3 regions of the Aeromonas sp. 160P genome follow, and region 1 is predicted to be linked to each of the others. Evidence: riboswitches for the same ligand, from Rfam matches in the RefSeq annotation. Region 1 holds a riboswitch; each other region holds the start of a gene.
The links. A riboswitch is a leader RNA that binds a small molecule or an ion and turns the genes downstream of it on or off. The one in region 1 is predicted to bind cyclic di-GMP.
Positions count from the first base shown of each region.

Region 1 (5,146 bases):
GGCTGCACCCTGTCTGATGCCAAGGAGATCGTGGTCGCCGATACCGACGGCAGCCACTTGGCGCCACTCAAGGCCGCGCTGCAAGAGAACAACAAGCCCTACGCCAACAAGTCCGGCAAGGTGGTGGGGACTTATTACGTGGAGTGGGGGGTCTATGGCCGCAAGTTTACCGTCGACAAGATCCCGGCCCAGAACCTGACCCATATCCTCTATGGTTTCACCCCCATCTGCGGCGGGGATGGCCTCAACGACAGTCTCAAAGGGATCGAAGGGAGCTTCCAGGCGCTGCAGAAGGCGTGTGCTGGCCGCGCCGACTTCAAGGTGGCGATGCACGATCCCTGGGCTGCCATCCAGATGCCGCAAGGCCGCCTTACCGCCCATGACGAGCCTTACAAGGGCAACTTTGGCAACCTGATGGCACTCAAGCAGGCCTATCCGAACCTCAAGATCCTCCCCTCGGTCGGTGGCTGGACTCTCTCCGACCCCTTCTACTTCCTCGGTGACAAAACCAAGCGCGATGTGTTCGTCGGCTCGGTGAAGGAGTTCCTGCAGACCTGGAAGTTCTTCGACGGTGTGGATATCGACTGGGAGTACCCGGGCGGACAGGGCGCCAACCCGAAACTGGGCAGCCCGAGCGATGGTGCCACCTATGTGACCCTGATGAAGGAGCTGCGGGCCATGCTCGACGAGCTGGAGGCCGAGACCGGTCGCCAGTATGAGCTCACCTCGGCCATCGGGGCAGGGGGCGACAAGATCCAGGATGTGGACTACAAGGCGGCCCAGCCTTACATGGATCACATCTTCATGATGACCTACGACTACAACGGTGGCTGGAGCAACACCGAGCTGGGTCACCAGACCAACCTCTATGCGGCGAGCTGGGATCCCAATACCAAGTACACCACCGACAAGGCGGTCAATCAGCTGCTGGCGCAGGGGGTTGACCCCGGCAAGCTGGTGGTCGGGGCCGCTATGTATGGCCGTGGCTGGACCGGGGTGAGCGGTTATCAGGGCAACAACCCCTTCACCGGCAAGGCGACCGGCAAGGTGAAAGGCACCTGGGAAGATGGGGTGGTGGATTACCGCGACATCGTCAACAACCGGATGGGGGCTGGCTGGGAGCAGGGTTACGACGAAGTGGCCGAGGGGCCCTATCTGTTCAAGGCGGCGACCGGCGATCTCATCACCTATGACAACGAGCGTTCGGTCAAGGCCAAGGGGCAGTATGTGCTGGCCAACAAGCTCGGTGGCCTCTTCTCCTGGGAGATCGATGCCGACAACGGCGACATCCTCAACGCCATGCATGAAGGATTGGGCCACGGCAGTGGCATCACGCCGCCGGTCAACAAGCCGCCATTGGCCAACGCGGGCAGTGACCTCAAGGTGACCGGCCCGGCCGAGGTGACGCTGGATGGTTCGGCCTCTCACGATCCGGAGAACAGCGCTCTCAGCTACAGCTGGAAGCAGATCTCCGGGCCGCAGGCTGGCTTGCTCGATGCCACTCAAGCCAAGGCCCGCGTGGTATTGAACGCCGTGGCAGCCGACATCAATCTGGTGTTCGAGCTGACGGTGACCGATGACCAGCAGTTGAGTGCCAAGGATCAGGTGGTGGTGACCAACAAGGCGCCGCAAGCCAACCTGGCGCCGGTGGTGAGCGTGCCAGCCACGGCATCTGTAGAGTCGGGCAAGCAAGTGACCATCAAGGCCACCGCCTCCGATCCGAACGGTGATCCCCTGACCTATCAGTGGAGCGTGCCGGCAGGCCTCACCGCGACAGGCCAGAACAGCGCCACCCTGATAGTGACCGGCCCGAGCGTGACCAGCGACACCGGCTATGACCTGAGCCTCACCGTCTCCGACGGCGGGCTGGATGCCAGCGCGGCAACCCGTCTGACGGTCAAACCGGCCAGCGGCGGTGGTGGCTGCACGGCGACCGATCCGGATGCAGTCAATTGGCCAGTCTGGAAAGCGGCAACCACCTATAACAGCGGTGACAAGGTGAGCCACAACCAGCTGGTGTGGCAGGCCAAGTACTGGACTCAGGGCAACGAGCCGAGCCGCACCACGGATCAGTGGCTGCTGGTGAGCAAGGTGCAACTGGGTTGGGATGCCAATGTGGCCTACAACGGTGGCGAGATCACCACTTATAACGGCCGTCAGTGGAAGGCGCAGTACTGGACCAAGGGCAGCGAGCCCGGCAAACACGACGTCTGGCAGGATGTGGGGGCCGCCAGCTGTAAATAAGAGTTGAATGGTCACGGGGCATGCCAGTCATGCCCCGTTTTTTTTGTCTGGCAATCAGTGCCAGCGCCTCTTTACCCCACCGCGCTCTGACATTCAGTGGGCCACCACGCCACTTTTTGGTTAGGGGCGGTACTGGCGACCCCGGGCGTAAAGTCAAACGAACAATTTTGTCGTATCTGAATGGTCAATTGGGTGGGGGGAGGCTGCGGGGCCGGTGACAAAAGCGCGCTGATAAAACCATTATTAATTCATGTTCAGGGTGGTATTTCGTAAATGACACTTTTGTTAGTTATTGTTTTTTATCGGTTTATTTTATGGCTCGATCCATGGCCAAGCCATGGCCTCTGTTGTTGTGAACAAAGTGTATGTTTCAATCATCTGGCTTTAAACAATTAACCCTTAAAAATTAAACACTTGTGGCGTTTCTTTTCGAGGGAAAAGGCAATGGTCGGATTTGTTTAATCCCTTGAATACCCATATAGTCAATCAGTGATTATTTATCGCCGAGAATAAAGTTGTGCTAAGGGCAAACCGATTGAAAAGTCGGGACGCAAAGCTTCCGGTTTAAGGGACATGTTTACCTAAGATAGCGGGGCCACCACAGTGTTATGCAGACTGCCTTTGCCAAGGGGTGGTCATCTTTGTGTTACCTGTCGTGTTGCGTTGCCCTTTCGTTTTTCAATAACGTAAAGGAAAGCAATATGCTAAGTCCAAAACCTGCGTTGCTGGCCATGATGGTCGGTAGCCTGCTCGCCTCATCGGCCGCCTATGCCGCCGCTCCCGGTAAACCCGCCATTGGTTGGGGCCCTACCAAGTTTGCCATTGTCGAAGTCAATCCCTCCGCGAGTGCATACAACCAACTGGTGACCCGCAAAGACGCCGCCGATGTCACCGTTACCTGGAACATCTGGAGTGGCGATATTGGCCAGACCGCCAAAGTGCTGCTGGATGGCAAGGAAGTGTGGTCAGGTCCCTCTTCTGCGGCCGGCACCGCCACCTTCAAGGTGAACAAAGGTGGTCGCTATCAGATGCAGGTCGCGCTGTGCAACGGCGATGGTTGCACCCTGTCTGATGCCAAAGAGATCCTGATTGCCGATACTGATGGTAGTCACCTTGTTCCGCTCAAGCCGACTCTGCAAGAACACAACAAGCCCTATGCCAACAAATCCGGCAAGGTTGTCGGTACCTACTTCGTTGAGTGGGGCGTTTATGGTCGAAATTTCCCGGTAAACAAGATCCCGGCACAGAACCTGACCCATATCCTCTATGGCTTCACCCCTATTTGCGGCGGTGATGGCATCAACGACAGCCTCAAAGAGATCGAAAACGGCAACAGCTTCCGAGCGCTGCAAAAATCCTGTGCCGGTCGCGAAGATTTCAAGGTTGCGATCCACGATCCTTGGGCTGCGATACAAGCGCCACAAGGCACGCTGGGTGCCTGGGACGAGCCCTACAAGGGCAACTTCGGTAACCTGATGGCCCTCAAGCAGGCCTATCCGGACCTGAAGATCCTCCCTTCCGTCGGCGGCTGGACTCTCTCCGACCCCTTCTACTTCATGCATGACAAGGCAAAGCGTGACGTGTTCGTCGCCTCGGTCAAAGAGTTCCTGCAGACCTGGAAGTTCTTTGACGGCGTCGATATCGACTATGAGTTTCCGGGTGGTGACGGCGCCAACCCCAACCTGGGCGACAAGACCAAGGATGGGGCTACCTATGTGCTGATCATGAAAGAGCTGCGCGCCATGCTCGACGAGCTGGAAGCAGAGACCGGTCGCACCTATGAGCTGACCTCTGCCATCGGTGCCGGTTATGACAAGATTGAAGATGTGGATTACAAGGCTGCCCAGCAGTACATGGATTACCTCTTCGTGATGAGCTACGACTACAACGGTGGCTGGAGCAATACCCAGCTGGGTCATCAGGCCAACCTGTATCAAGCGACCAATGGCTCCGCCAACAAGCGTTACAACACCAATGAAGCGGTCAATCTGCTATTGGCACAAGGTGTCGACTCCGAAAAACTGGTGGTCGGTGCGGCGGCTTATGGCCGTGGCTGGAAAGGGGTGAGCGGCTATCAGGGCAACGATCCCTTCACCGGTACCGCAACTGGCAAGATCAAGGGTACCTGGGAAGATGGCGTGGTCGATTATCGCCAGATCGTCAATAACCACATGGGTGCGGGTTGGGAATACAACTACGACGAGACCGCAGAAGCGGCGACCCTGTTCAAGCCCTCCACTGGCGAGCTGATCACTTATGATGACGATCGCTCCGTCAAGGCCAAGGGCCAGTATGTGCTGGCCAACAAGCTGGGTGGCCTCTTCTCCTGGGAGATCGATGCCGATAACGGCGACATCCTCAACGCCATGCATGAAGGCCTCGGTCATGGTGAAGGGATCACCCCGCCAGTCAACAAGCCGCCGGTAGCCAATGCGGGCAGCGATGTGGCGGTGACCGGCCCGGCCACCCTGATGCTGGATGGTTCCGCCTCCCACGATCCGGAAAAGGGTACCCTGACCTACAGCTGGAAGCAGATCTCCGGTCCGCAGGCCGTACTGGGTGATACCACGCAAGCCAAGGTTCGGGCCGATGTGAACGCCGTCAGTGCCGATACCCAACTGGTATTCGAGCTGACCGTGACCGATGACCAGCAACTGGCTGCCAAGGATCAGGTGGTGGTGACCAACAAGGCACCGCAACCCAACCTGCCTCCGGTCGTTACGCTGCCTGCCAGCTTCAAAGTAGAAGAGGGCAAGCAGGTGAGCATCACTGCCAAGGCATCCGATCCCAATGGCGACGAGCTGATCTACCAATGGCAAGTGCCTGCCGGGATCACGGCCACCGGCCAGAACAGCGAGACTCTGGTCGTCACTGGCCCCGCAGTGGATGTCGAGACTGGCTA
Region 1 is NZ_JBUXKV010000001.1:4,217,810-4,222,955, reverse strand. Features, by position in the region: gene ACY8FN_RS19600 (glycosyl hydrolase family 18 protein) at 1-2,244, shown strand, start outside; cyclic di-GMP riboswitch class I at 2,760-2,847, shown strand; gene ACY8FN_RS19595 (glycosyl hydrolase family 18 protein) at 2,946-5,146, shown strand, end outside.

Region 2 (5,146 bases), 3.6 Mb from region 1:
ATCGGTGCCATCCGCGCTGCGCTGGAAGAGAACGGCTTCATCAACACCCAGATCATGGCCTACTCCGCCAAGTACGCTTCCTGCTACTACGGCCCATTCCGTGATGCGGTTGGCTCTGCCGGCAACCTCGGCAAGAGCAACAAGGCCACCTATCAGATGGATCCGGCCAACAGCAACGAAGCCTTGCACGAAGTGGCGCTGGATATTCAGGAAGGGGCTGACAGCGTGATGGTCAAGCCGGGCATGCCCTATCTGGACGTGATCCGTCAGGTGAAGGATCAGTTTGGCGTGCCGACTTTCGCTTATCAGGTTAGTGGTGAGTACGCCATGCACATGGCGGCGATCCAGAACGGCTGGCTGAAAGAGAAGGAGTGCATCATGGAGTCCCTGCTCTGCTTCAAGCGGGCCGGGGCCGACGGCATCCTCACCTATTTCGCCAAGCGCGTGGCGCAGTGGCTGAAGGAAGATGCCCGTTAAGCAGACGTGACCGAGCGTGTAACGGATAGAAAAGAGGGGAGCCAATGGCTCCCCTCTTTCGTTATGAATGTCGCCCGGAGATAACTCCGGGCTGTGCCAATCGCGGTTGATGCGACGTGGTGGAGGGAGCCAGCGGCTCCCTCTTGGTTATGACCTGCTGATTACAGCTTGGTCCAGGCATCGCTCCAGGCAGAGCCGGTACCCGGTGCATAGTGGCTGGTAGAGCCACCACACCAGCCGCTGTACGGCCAGGGTTTGCACTCGAAGTTGCCGCCGGCGTTGCTGACCCGATCACCGGCCTGATAGCTGGTGTTGGGGGCATAGGCCGGGTAGTCGCCATCGTTGCCGCCGTTGTCGCTCTCTTCAGCCAGGGTGACCGGGAAGCGCTGTACCACCGGCTTCTGGCCGTCAGCCAGACCGCTGATGACCACTTCATAGCTGCCGTCAGTGACGTTGCTGCCTTGCAGTACCAGCGAGCTGGTGCCATTCACTTTGCTGCTGGTGGTGCCGTGGCTGCGGCCGCTCTGCTCCAGGGTCGCAGTGATCTGTACCGGGTTGGCGGTAGTCACGTTGAAACGGATGCTGACCTGACCGTTGACTATGGTGTACTCGCTGGCCATGGCGCCAACGGTGAAGTCGCTGCTGTCGATCACCGGCGGCTTGTTGCCACCGTCACAGTCGCTGTCACCCTGAACTTTCCAGACACCCCAGTCACCTGTGGTACCCGGCTCTTCGTTCTGGGTCCACCAGCCAGCCAGCCAGTTCTTGCCGTTGTGGCTGACGATGTCGCCGCCGACGTAGACCTTCTTGGCATCCCAACCGTTTTCACAGATAGCGCCCTGCTCCTTGACGGTCACGTTGCGCTGCTGGGTCACCAGCTGACCGGCACTGTCGGTCACCTGATAGGTGAGGGTGTAGCGACCGACCTTGTTGCTGTCGACGCTGCCGCTGACCTTGATCTGGGCAGTCAGGTCACCATCTTCTTCGTCATTCGCGCTGACGCCGGTCATCGGATCGAAGGGGGTACCCAGCTCCAGCGTGGTGTCGGTGACGCCGCTGAATACCGGCTTCATGCTATAGACTTCGACGCTACGCAGCTGTTCGGTGACGTTGTTGTCACGATCGCTCACCTTGTAGGTGAGGGGGTAGAGACCGATGCGCTGGTTGTCTACCGAACCTTCCACCAGGATCTGGCCAGTCAGGTCGCCATCTTCCTTGTCGTTGGCGGTGACACCGGCCATGGGATCAAAGGCGGTGCCCTGCTTGATGCGGGTATCGCTCACGCCACTGAACACCGGCTTGCCGTTGTCGATCGGCGGAGTGATCTCCTGCTCGTGGATGAAGGGGCCGTAGCTCTTGATGAAGGATTCGTTGTAGGCCTGACCAGCGGCGTTACGACCCATGTCCCAGTTGATGGACCAGGTCATCACGCCGCGCAGGGGCTGGCCCTGGCTCTTCAGCTTGTTGAAGGCATCGAACAGATCTTGCGGATTGGTGACGTAGCCAGTGGCGGCGGCGTCGATGTTGGTCGGGATGCCGAACACCAGCTTGTCGTGGGGGATCTTGTAGTAGCCACGGGTGCCGTTGATCAGCGAGTCCGCCATGTAGTAGATGAACTCTTCTTTCAGGGCATCGTTGTTCTGGGCAATCCAGCCGAAGCCGTCGATCCAGATACCGTCGCCACCCTGGTTGTAGAACTGGGGGTTGATCCAGTCATAGTAACCTTCCAGCGCCCGCAGATAGGGGGTGTAGAGGCCGTTGGCGGTCAGGTAGGGGAACTCGGGCGCCATGGTGATGAGGAAGTTTTTCCCCTGGGCACGATAGTGATCTTTGACGATGCGCAGGGCGGCCGGGATCACGGTCTGGTTGTTGGCAGCGGTGACTGCGGTTTGCTCCAGATCGATGTCCAGACCGTCAAAACCGTAGGTCTCCACCAGACGAATGATCTCGTCAGCGAAGGCTTGCTCCTGGCCGGTGCGCAGCTCGATGTGGGCATCGGCACCGCCCAGTGCCAGCAGCACGGCGCGGCCCTGACGGTTCAGTTCAGCGATCTGTTCGATGAACTGGCTTTCATTCATGCCGGTGCCGGTATCCAGCTTGAAGGTCGGGATCGGGTTGCTGCCATAGACCTTCATGAAGGAGACATCGACCACGTTGTATTGCGGGTTGACCTGATCGAGCTTGACGCAGGGGGCGACGCCACCCTTGTAGCCAGCGCCGCCGCACCAGTTGTGCCAGTAGCCGACTACCACGCCAGATTGCGGGTTGACCATGTTCTGGCCTGCGCTGGCGGCGTGCAGCATGGGGCTGGTGGCGCCGATCAGGCAGCCCAGCAGGGAGAGTTTGAACTTGTTCATTGTTGCTCCGTACGTTGCAAAAGGAGGCCCATCAGGGGATGGGCTTCGGGGGCAGCTCCGCTGTCATAGGAAAATCCCTTAGACCGGTGGCTTTGCGTGGTGGTCTTTCGAGCCACCTTGCCTTTTTCACCCGACCTCTGTGTGGCACAGACAATCAAGTGGCCCCCCAAATTAGCCGCATATGGTAGGAGAGGGAAGATAAATTAATCAACGTGCTCTTCTGTATGTCACATTTTGGAAAAAGTTAATAATTCAAAGTGTTCCAGAGGGTCTTTGTTTAAATAACAGGATGTTCGAAGAGGGGGGAAAGCCTGATGGCCACAGGGTTGGTGAGGAATTTACCCTGATGCTCGCCACCGGTGGCATGCCTATCAGTAGCACGGGAATGATGGGGAACAAGGGCTGCGGCCTGTGTCATTAGCTGACGCGAGGTGGCCCCCGGCTGGCTGGCGGCACCCCGGTTGTGAGACGGATGGCAAAAAGGGGGCTGGAGTGTGATTCCAGCTTGATTATTGCATGGGTTGCCCACATGTTAGAAAACCATACAGAGCTGATAAAGCGGTCTGTTCAAGACCTAACAAGAGGTAACCGGGATGAATAACCCTTTGCTGACAATGGATGCACTGCCCCCTTTCAGCCAGATCCAGCCAGAGCAGGTGCAAGCTGCCGTGGTGCAGGCGATCGCTGACTGCAAGCAGAAGATCAGCGATGTGCTGGCCCAGAATGAAACCCACACCTGGGATAGCCTGATTGCCCCGCTGGAAGAGGTCAATGACCGTCTGGCTCGGATCTGGTCACCGGTCAGCCACCTTAATTCCGTCCTTAACAGCGAAGCGCTACGAGTGGCACATGATGCCTGCCTGCCGCTGCTCTCTGAGTTCCAGACTTATGTCGGCCAGCATGAAGGGCTCTATCAAGCCTATCTTGGCCTCTCCCAAAGCGATGACTTCCCGCTGCTGAGCGGCGCCCAGCGCAAGGAAATCCTCAATACCCTGCGCGATTTCCGCCTCTCCGGTATCGGTCTGCCTGCCGAGGCGCAGCAGCGTTACGGCGAAATTCAGGCCCGTCTCTCCGAGCTGGCCTCCCGCTTCAGCAACAATGTGCTGGATGCCACCCAGGGCTGGCACAAGCCGGTGACCGAGGAAGCCGAACTGGCCGGTCTGCCCGACAGCGTGCGGGCTGCTGCCCGTCAGATGGCCGAACTCAAGGGCAAAGAGGGGTGGCTGTTCACTCTGGATATCCCCTCCTATCTGCCGGTGATGATGTACTCGGACAACCGCGAACTGCGTGCCGAGATGTATCAGGCCTTCACCACTCGCGCCTCGGATCAGGGCCCCAACGGGGGTAAGTGGGACAACTCCGCCATCATGAGCGAGCTGCTCACCTTGCGCCGCGAACTGGCCCAGCTGCTTGGCTTTGCCAACTATGCCGAGCTGTCGCTGGCGACCAAGATGGCGGACAAGACCGAACAGGTGGTGAGCTTTCTCACCGATCTGGCGGCCAAATCCCTGCCGCAAGGCAAAGCCGAGCTGGAGGAGATCCGCGCCTTCGCCACCGAGCAACATGGTCAGAGCGAGCTGGCCGCCTGGGATCTCGCCTATTACGCCGAGAAGCTCAAGCAGCACAAATTCTCCATCTCCGACGAGCAGTTGCGCCCCTACTTCCCCGCCAGCAAGGTGGTGAAGGGGCTGTTCGAAGTGGTGAAGCGGGTGTTTGGCATGAAGGTGCGCGAGCGTCTCGGCATTGATACCTGGCACCCGGACGTGCGCTTCTACGACATCTTCGATGCCGAGGATGAGCTGCGTGGTAGCTTCTACCTCGATCTCTACGCCCGTGAACACAAGCAGGGCGGCGCCTGGATGGATGTGTGCCTGGGTCGTCGTTACCGTCAGGATGGCTCGCTGCAAAAGCCGGTGGCCTACCTGACCTGCAACTTCAACGGCCCGGTGGATGGCAAGCCAGCGCTGTTTACCCACAACGAAGTGGTCACCTTGTTCCACGAGTTCGGTCACGGTATTCATCATATGCTGACCCGCATCGACGTGGCCGGTGTCGCCGGGATCAACGGCGTGGCCTGGGATGCGGTGGAGCTGCCGAGCCAGTTCCTCGAGAACTGGTGCTGGGAGTCCGAGGCGCTGGCCTTTATCTCTGGCCATCATGAGACCGGCGAACCGCTGCCTGCTGATCTGCTGGAGAAGATGCTGACGGCCCGCAACTTCCAGGCGGCGATGCAGATGCTGCGCCAGCTGGAGTTTTCTCTGTTTGACTTCCGGTTGCATCAGACATTTGACCCGGCCAACCCGGATCAAATC
Region 2 is NZ_JBUXKV010000001.1:661,595-666,740, reverse strand. Features, by position in the region: gene hemB (porphobilinogen synthase) at 1-477, shown strand, start outside; gene ACY8FN_RS03160 (immunoglobulin-like domain-containing protein) at 639-2,834, opposite strand; cyclic di-GMP riboswitch class I at 2,882-2,966, opposite strand; gene prlC (oligopeptidase A) at 3,428-5,146, shown strand, end outside.
Region 2: linked by a shared signal. The riboswitch ahead of ACY8FN_RS03160 (immunoglobulin-like domain-containing protein) and the one ahead of ACY8FN_RS19595 (glycosyl hydrolase family 18 protein) in region 1 are both predicted to bind cyclic di-GMP.

Region 3 (5,146 bases), 2.6 Mb from region 1:
GGCGGTTTTCACCGACTAGCTGAGTTCGTTGATCAACTGAATCCAATATACTCGCCATATGCAACGTCCATCTGTTTATTAATCGACTCTATTATAGAGGCTGCCCGCCAGGAAAGGCAGGCGCATTTTCAACCAGATCGACCAACCAGACAAAAAAAGTGAGGCCGAAGCCCCACTTATCTCATTGATTTCAAGATTAATAACTACATACAGATTTCCAGCTGCCGTCGGTTGCCTTGGGCTCGCTGCTGGTCCACCAGTTGGCCTGCCACACCACCTTGTTATGGGTAATGCGATCGCCGCCATTGGCATGGTCCCCCTGCGGCCAGGTCGGATAGGCCTTGTAAGATGCAGGATTAATGCTCTGACTGCTGCAAGTGGTCCCCGGATTATCACCACCACCGGAACCCAGCACCGCCTCTGGCAGAGTCGGGAACTCGGCCTTGAGACCGGCGGTCTGGTTGCCGCTGATGATGCGGATACCGCTCGGCACACCGGCGGCTGGCAGATAGTAGGTCAGCGCCACTTCCACATCAGCTCCCGGTGTCCAGGCCTTCCAGGTCGGCAGGGTCAGCCCTACCTTGTGAAAGTCCTTCTCGCCCGCAATGCCGTCGGAGTTCTGGTTGCCACCGCTCTCAACCACTTTCAGCCCCATGCCGCTCTGGTCGGTAATGGTATCGGAGGTAGAGGTCGGAACCAGGAACTCGATACGGGTACCGCCCGGAATGGTCTGGGTCGAGTTGTTGGTGAGCTTGAGGGTCGGGTTGATCGGGTAGTTGGAGTCCCCTTCCTTGAAGCCGGAGAGGCTCACTGCGATGTCGAGCTGGGCCGCCGGAGCTGCCAGATCGTTCTGCTTGGTGTGGTACTTCGTCGCCTTGGCGAACTTGTCGTAGGCGAGCGTGGTCAGGGTATCCCCCATCCCGTACTCGTTCTTGGCAGGATCGAACGCGTAGTCGCCCGCCATCTCCCAGAACATCACACCACCCAGACCACGGTTGATGATGTAGTCGAGCTTGTGGCCCATTGACTCTTCATCTTCGGTGGAGAGGAACACTTTCTTCTCTTCGTTCCACAGCCAGGGCGCGTGGGCCTTGTCATCGTAGTAACGCACATACTTGCCTTGCATCACGTGAGCAGGGTTGTTGGGATCCAGACCCCAGGCTGTGCCGTAGCTCGGCAGGGTAGTGATGCCGAGGCTGGCCGCGTTCTCCAGGTTCTTGGCATGCCACATGGGCACGGCGCCACCGCCGATCTCTTTGCCGTTCTTGTCGAGATCATGCCAGATGTTGTCGATGCCGACCGCCCCGTTGCCGCACGGAATGGTGCTGCCACCGGTGCCGGGTTGGCAATCGCTCTGGCTCGGCAGGGCCGCCTTGCCACCCAGACCGTGGGTGCCACCACTGACCCCTTGCCAACCGCGGGTGTAATAGGGCACACCGACGTTGATCTTGCCGGCTGCCAGCGCACCACGGAAGTAGTGTGCCGACCAGGCCGCATTGAGGTAACCGATGCCGCCAAACTCTTTCTGGGTATAGACGCCCCAGTTGGCCAACTCTCCATCAGCCTTGTTATCAAACAGCGCCGCGTTGTGGCCGACAAAGTTGTTCCAGGCACCGTGGAAGTCATAGGTCATCAAGTTGACGTAATCGAGGTACTGGGTGACCTGGAAGTTCTCCATCCCGCGCAGCAAATAGGCCGACGCCGGTGAGGCGATGGTCAACATGTACTTGCGGCCATCTTCGTAACCAGCGTTGTCGAGCCGCGCCCGCAAGGTCTTCATCAGCACCTCGTAGTTGGCAAACAGCTTGGCCCGGCACTGGTTGGAGAGCGGGAAGTCGTTAGGATTGCCCGCATCCTTCATGGAGGTGGGGTATTCGTAATCGATATCGACCCCGTCAAAGCCGTACTGACGGATGAAACCGACTGCCGAGTTGGCGAGGGCATTGATGCCGTCGGTATTGACCGAGCAGTCGCCCTTGGTGGTGGCGGTGTAGAAACCGCGGGTATCAGCCCAGCCCCCTACCGAGATCAGGGTCTTCACGTCCGGATACTGCTTCTTGTACTTCGACAGCAGGTTGAAGTGGCCCTTGTAGGCGAATTCAGGATCCATCTCGGCACCCGGCACGCCGTCCCAGGTCATCTTGGTAGCAGCATCGTCCACCTTGATCAGGTGGCTCTGCTCATCCACAGCCGCGAAGGCATAGTTGATGTGAGTGATCTTGTTCCACGGAATGTCGCTCACCAGATAGGCTGGCAGGCCATTCTTGCCGGTGCGCCAGGAGGTGAAATAGCCGATGACCCGACGGGCGTGGTCATCCCCCATGCACTCGTAGCCATCCGGACGGTAGATCTGACGGATATCACAGGAGAGGTTTCCCCCATCTGGCGGCAACGCGGCCTCTTCGACAGTGACGGTTACCGCCGCCGACTCGCCGCTCAGATTGGTCTTGTCGGTGGCCACCAGCTTGAGGGCAGCACTGCCTTTGGCATCCGGCGTCCAATTGACCTGCCAGGGAGCAGTGGTATCTTCACCCATCTTCTTGCCGTCGACATAGAGCTCGACTTTGGCCACATCGTTATTGGCATCGGTGACATTGCCGCTCACCGCCACACTGCGACCCAGCGTCACCTTGGCGCCATTGGCCGGGCTGCTGATGCTCGCCTTGGGCGCCTCTGGTGCCACCACGGCGGCGACCTTGAAGCTGGAATCCGCTTCACTCAACACCTTGCCATCTTTATCCAGCGCCCTGGCTTTCAGAGCATGGGCCCCCACTCCGGCGGCACTCCAGCTGGCATTCCAGGGAGCGGCGCTCGCCGTAGCGACCAGCTTGCCGTCGATGAGGTATTCGACTTTGACCAATGCAGTCACCGGGCCGCTCAAGCTCACCGCCAGCGCCACGCTGGCACCTTCATTGAAACTGGCACCGGCAGCCGGTGAGCTGACAGCTACGCCGAGCGCCGGGGGTGGCACCTCGCCGCCATAGAGCCTCCAGGCATCGGCCCAGACCACACCAACGCCCGGTTCATAGTGATAAGGAGATGCCCCGCACCAGCCTGAATAGGGAAATTCTTTGCACTCGTAGAGCGCGCCGACGTTGCTGACGATATCGCCAGCCTTGTAGGCAGTACCGGATTTGTAGGCGGGATAAGCGGCCTGAGCCCAGGCGGGCGCAGCCGCAAGGGCGACCAGCATGGCAAGCCTGCTGGGTCTGAAGAGCTGTCGCATATTGTTATCTTCCTTGTTTTGTCTTGGCGTTGGTCACCAAGGCAAAGAACAATCGCAACCTGCATGATGGGCGCAGACAACTGGCAATGGACCTGCCACAAAAACCACCCTCACCCAGGGAAACCCCGCTATCTGGATCCATGATCAAGACCGGAGGCATTGCGCCCCGACATCACTACCGGTTTGCCCTTTACCTGGGTTCCGTGAGGAACAGGCCGAGTATAGGAAGCAACCTGCAGAGCCTCAATCTTAATTCTCGAAAGAAAATATGTGAGTTTCCGCCGCCCCCTCCGTTTTCAGTCAGCCGAAATTAATGTTTTTATCATTAATTTCATACTGTTAGCCAAGTCAAAAAAACCAAAATCACCCTCATTTGCATCCCCGTAATGTGCGTTGGCTCACTGGTACGACATGCCAGAAATGTGACAATGCGCGCCCTTGGTCAACGAGCCAAGGCTATGGAATCACTGGCAAAAATAAAAAAGGAACACCTAAATCATGTGTCATGACTCAGGTTTTCACCACCTCAGTCAGCAGGCCCAAACGTCTCGCTTCCCTCCCGTGACAGCTGGCAAACATATGGCGAATAGTTTTTTTGTAACGAAAATTTATCTGTTACAACGAGGTTAATTGCTCTACTCGGACCCTGATTGATAAAAACCAGTGTGAACGCAGGCTACAGCCAAGAGAAAACGCTTTTATTGCCGCGATACTGGGGATGTAACAGATTGCAGGTGCGGTAATGAATATTTGCACTCGGTCATACTTTTGAAACATGACGGGAACTTTTCATTGATATTTCGCACCGCGAACGTACTCTTATGGTTGTCCGATAGCCAAGAATCGGAACATAAAAAAACAACATGTGATGATCAGGATCGCCAACCACAGATGTGCCAAGACATCCGGGTTCGCAGGTAACCAAGACAAGATTTTTTCCCCTTAGGGGTTTTGATTGCAATGCCAATACCGAGCGGTAGGCCCGATGCCAACTGCCGGAAAAAAAGCTAAGTCCATAAAATCAGGAGCAATAAAAATGGAAAAAGTGATCTTCAAGCGCGCCGCTTTGAGTGCCGCTGTGGTAGCCGCTCTGGTCGCCCCCGGCATGGCATTGGCTGCTCAGGACATGATGAGCCCAACCTACGGCAAATCCTATGAGGCCTTTGCCGATGATGCCAAACTGAGCGGTGGCCTGTTCTACTTCCAGCGTGATCGTCAGCGCGTGGAAGGGCCTATGATGGCTGACCCAAACGACCCAGACAAACAAATTCCAAATCCTAAAGCTGGTAAATACAAATCCAACCTAAGCCACGCCACTGCTCAAGTCGCCCTGAATTTTAACTCTGGTTACGCGTGGGATTTCATCGGCTTAGATCTCGGTGGTTTCGGTGCTTACGACCTTTCAATTGATGAAACCAATGGTGTTAACGAAGAAAACGAGTTCAGCTTCATTGGCAGACAATGGGGCGGAAAAATGGATGGCGTTTCGGAAGGCGGGTTTAGCCTTTCTAACGCGGCACTGAAATTTAAATTGGGTGACAGTGTTACAGCTAAAGGTGGTTATACACAATTGTACGTTCCTGGTGTGATTGGTGTTAACTGGTCCTATCAGCCGGGTACCTATCGTGGTGGTCAAGTCGAAGGCAACTTTGGCGGTCTCTACCTCACTTACGCAATTGCCGATGAATACAAAGCACCATGGTTTAAAGAGACTGCTGGATTCTCTAAAAAGTCGATGTATGCAGGCAGTACTGCATTTAACGATGAAAATAGCATCGACTATATCCACGGCTTAGCTGCCCGTTATACCTTCGAAAATGGTACTGCTGTGACCGGTTCCTTCGGTCAGTCCGAAGGCTATATGGACAGTTACCACTTTAAACTTGCTCACAAGTTTGACGTACTGGGCGGCCTCTCCAC
Region 3 is NZ_JBUXKV010000001.1:1,600,330-1,605,475, reverse strand. Features, by position in the region: gene ACY8FN_RS07620 (chemotaxis protein CheV) at 1-58, opposite strand, end outside; gene ACY8FN_RS07615 (glycosyl hydrolase family 18 protein) at 197-3,226, opposite strand; cyclic di-GMP riboswitch class I at 3,342-3,424, opposite strand; gene ACY8FN_RS07610 (OprD family outer membrane porin) at 4,263-5,146, shown strand, end outside.
Region 3: linked by a shared signal. The riboswitch ahead of ACY8FN_RS07615 (glycosyl hydrolase family 18 protein) and the one ahead of ACY8FN_RS19595 (glycosyl hydrolase family 18 protein) in region 1 are both predicted to bind cyclic di-GMP.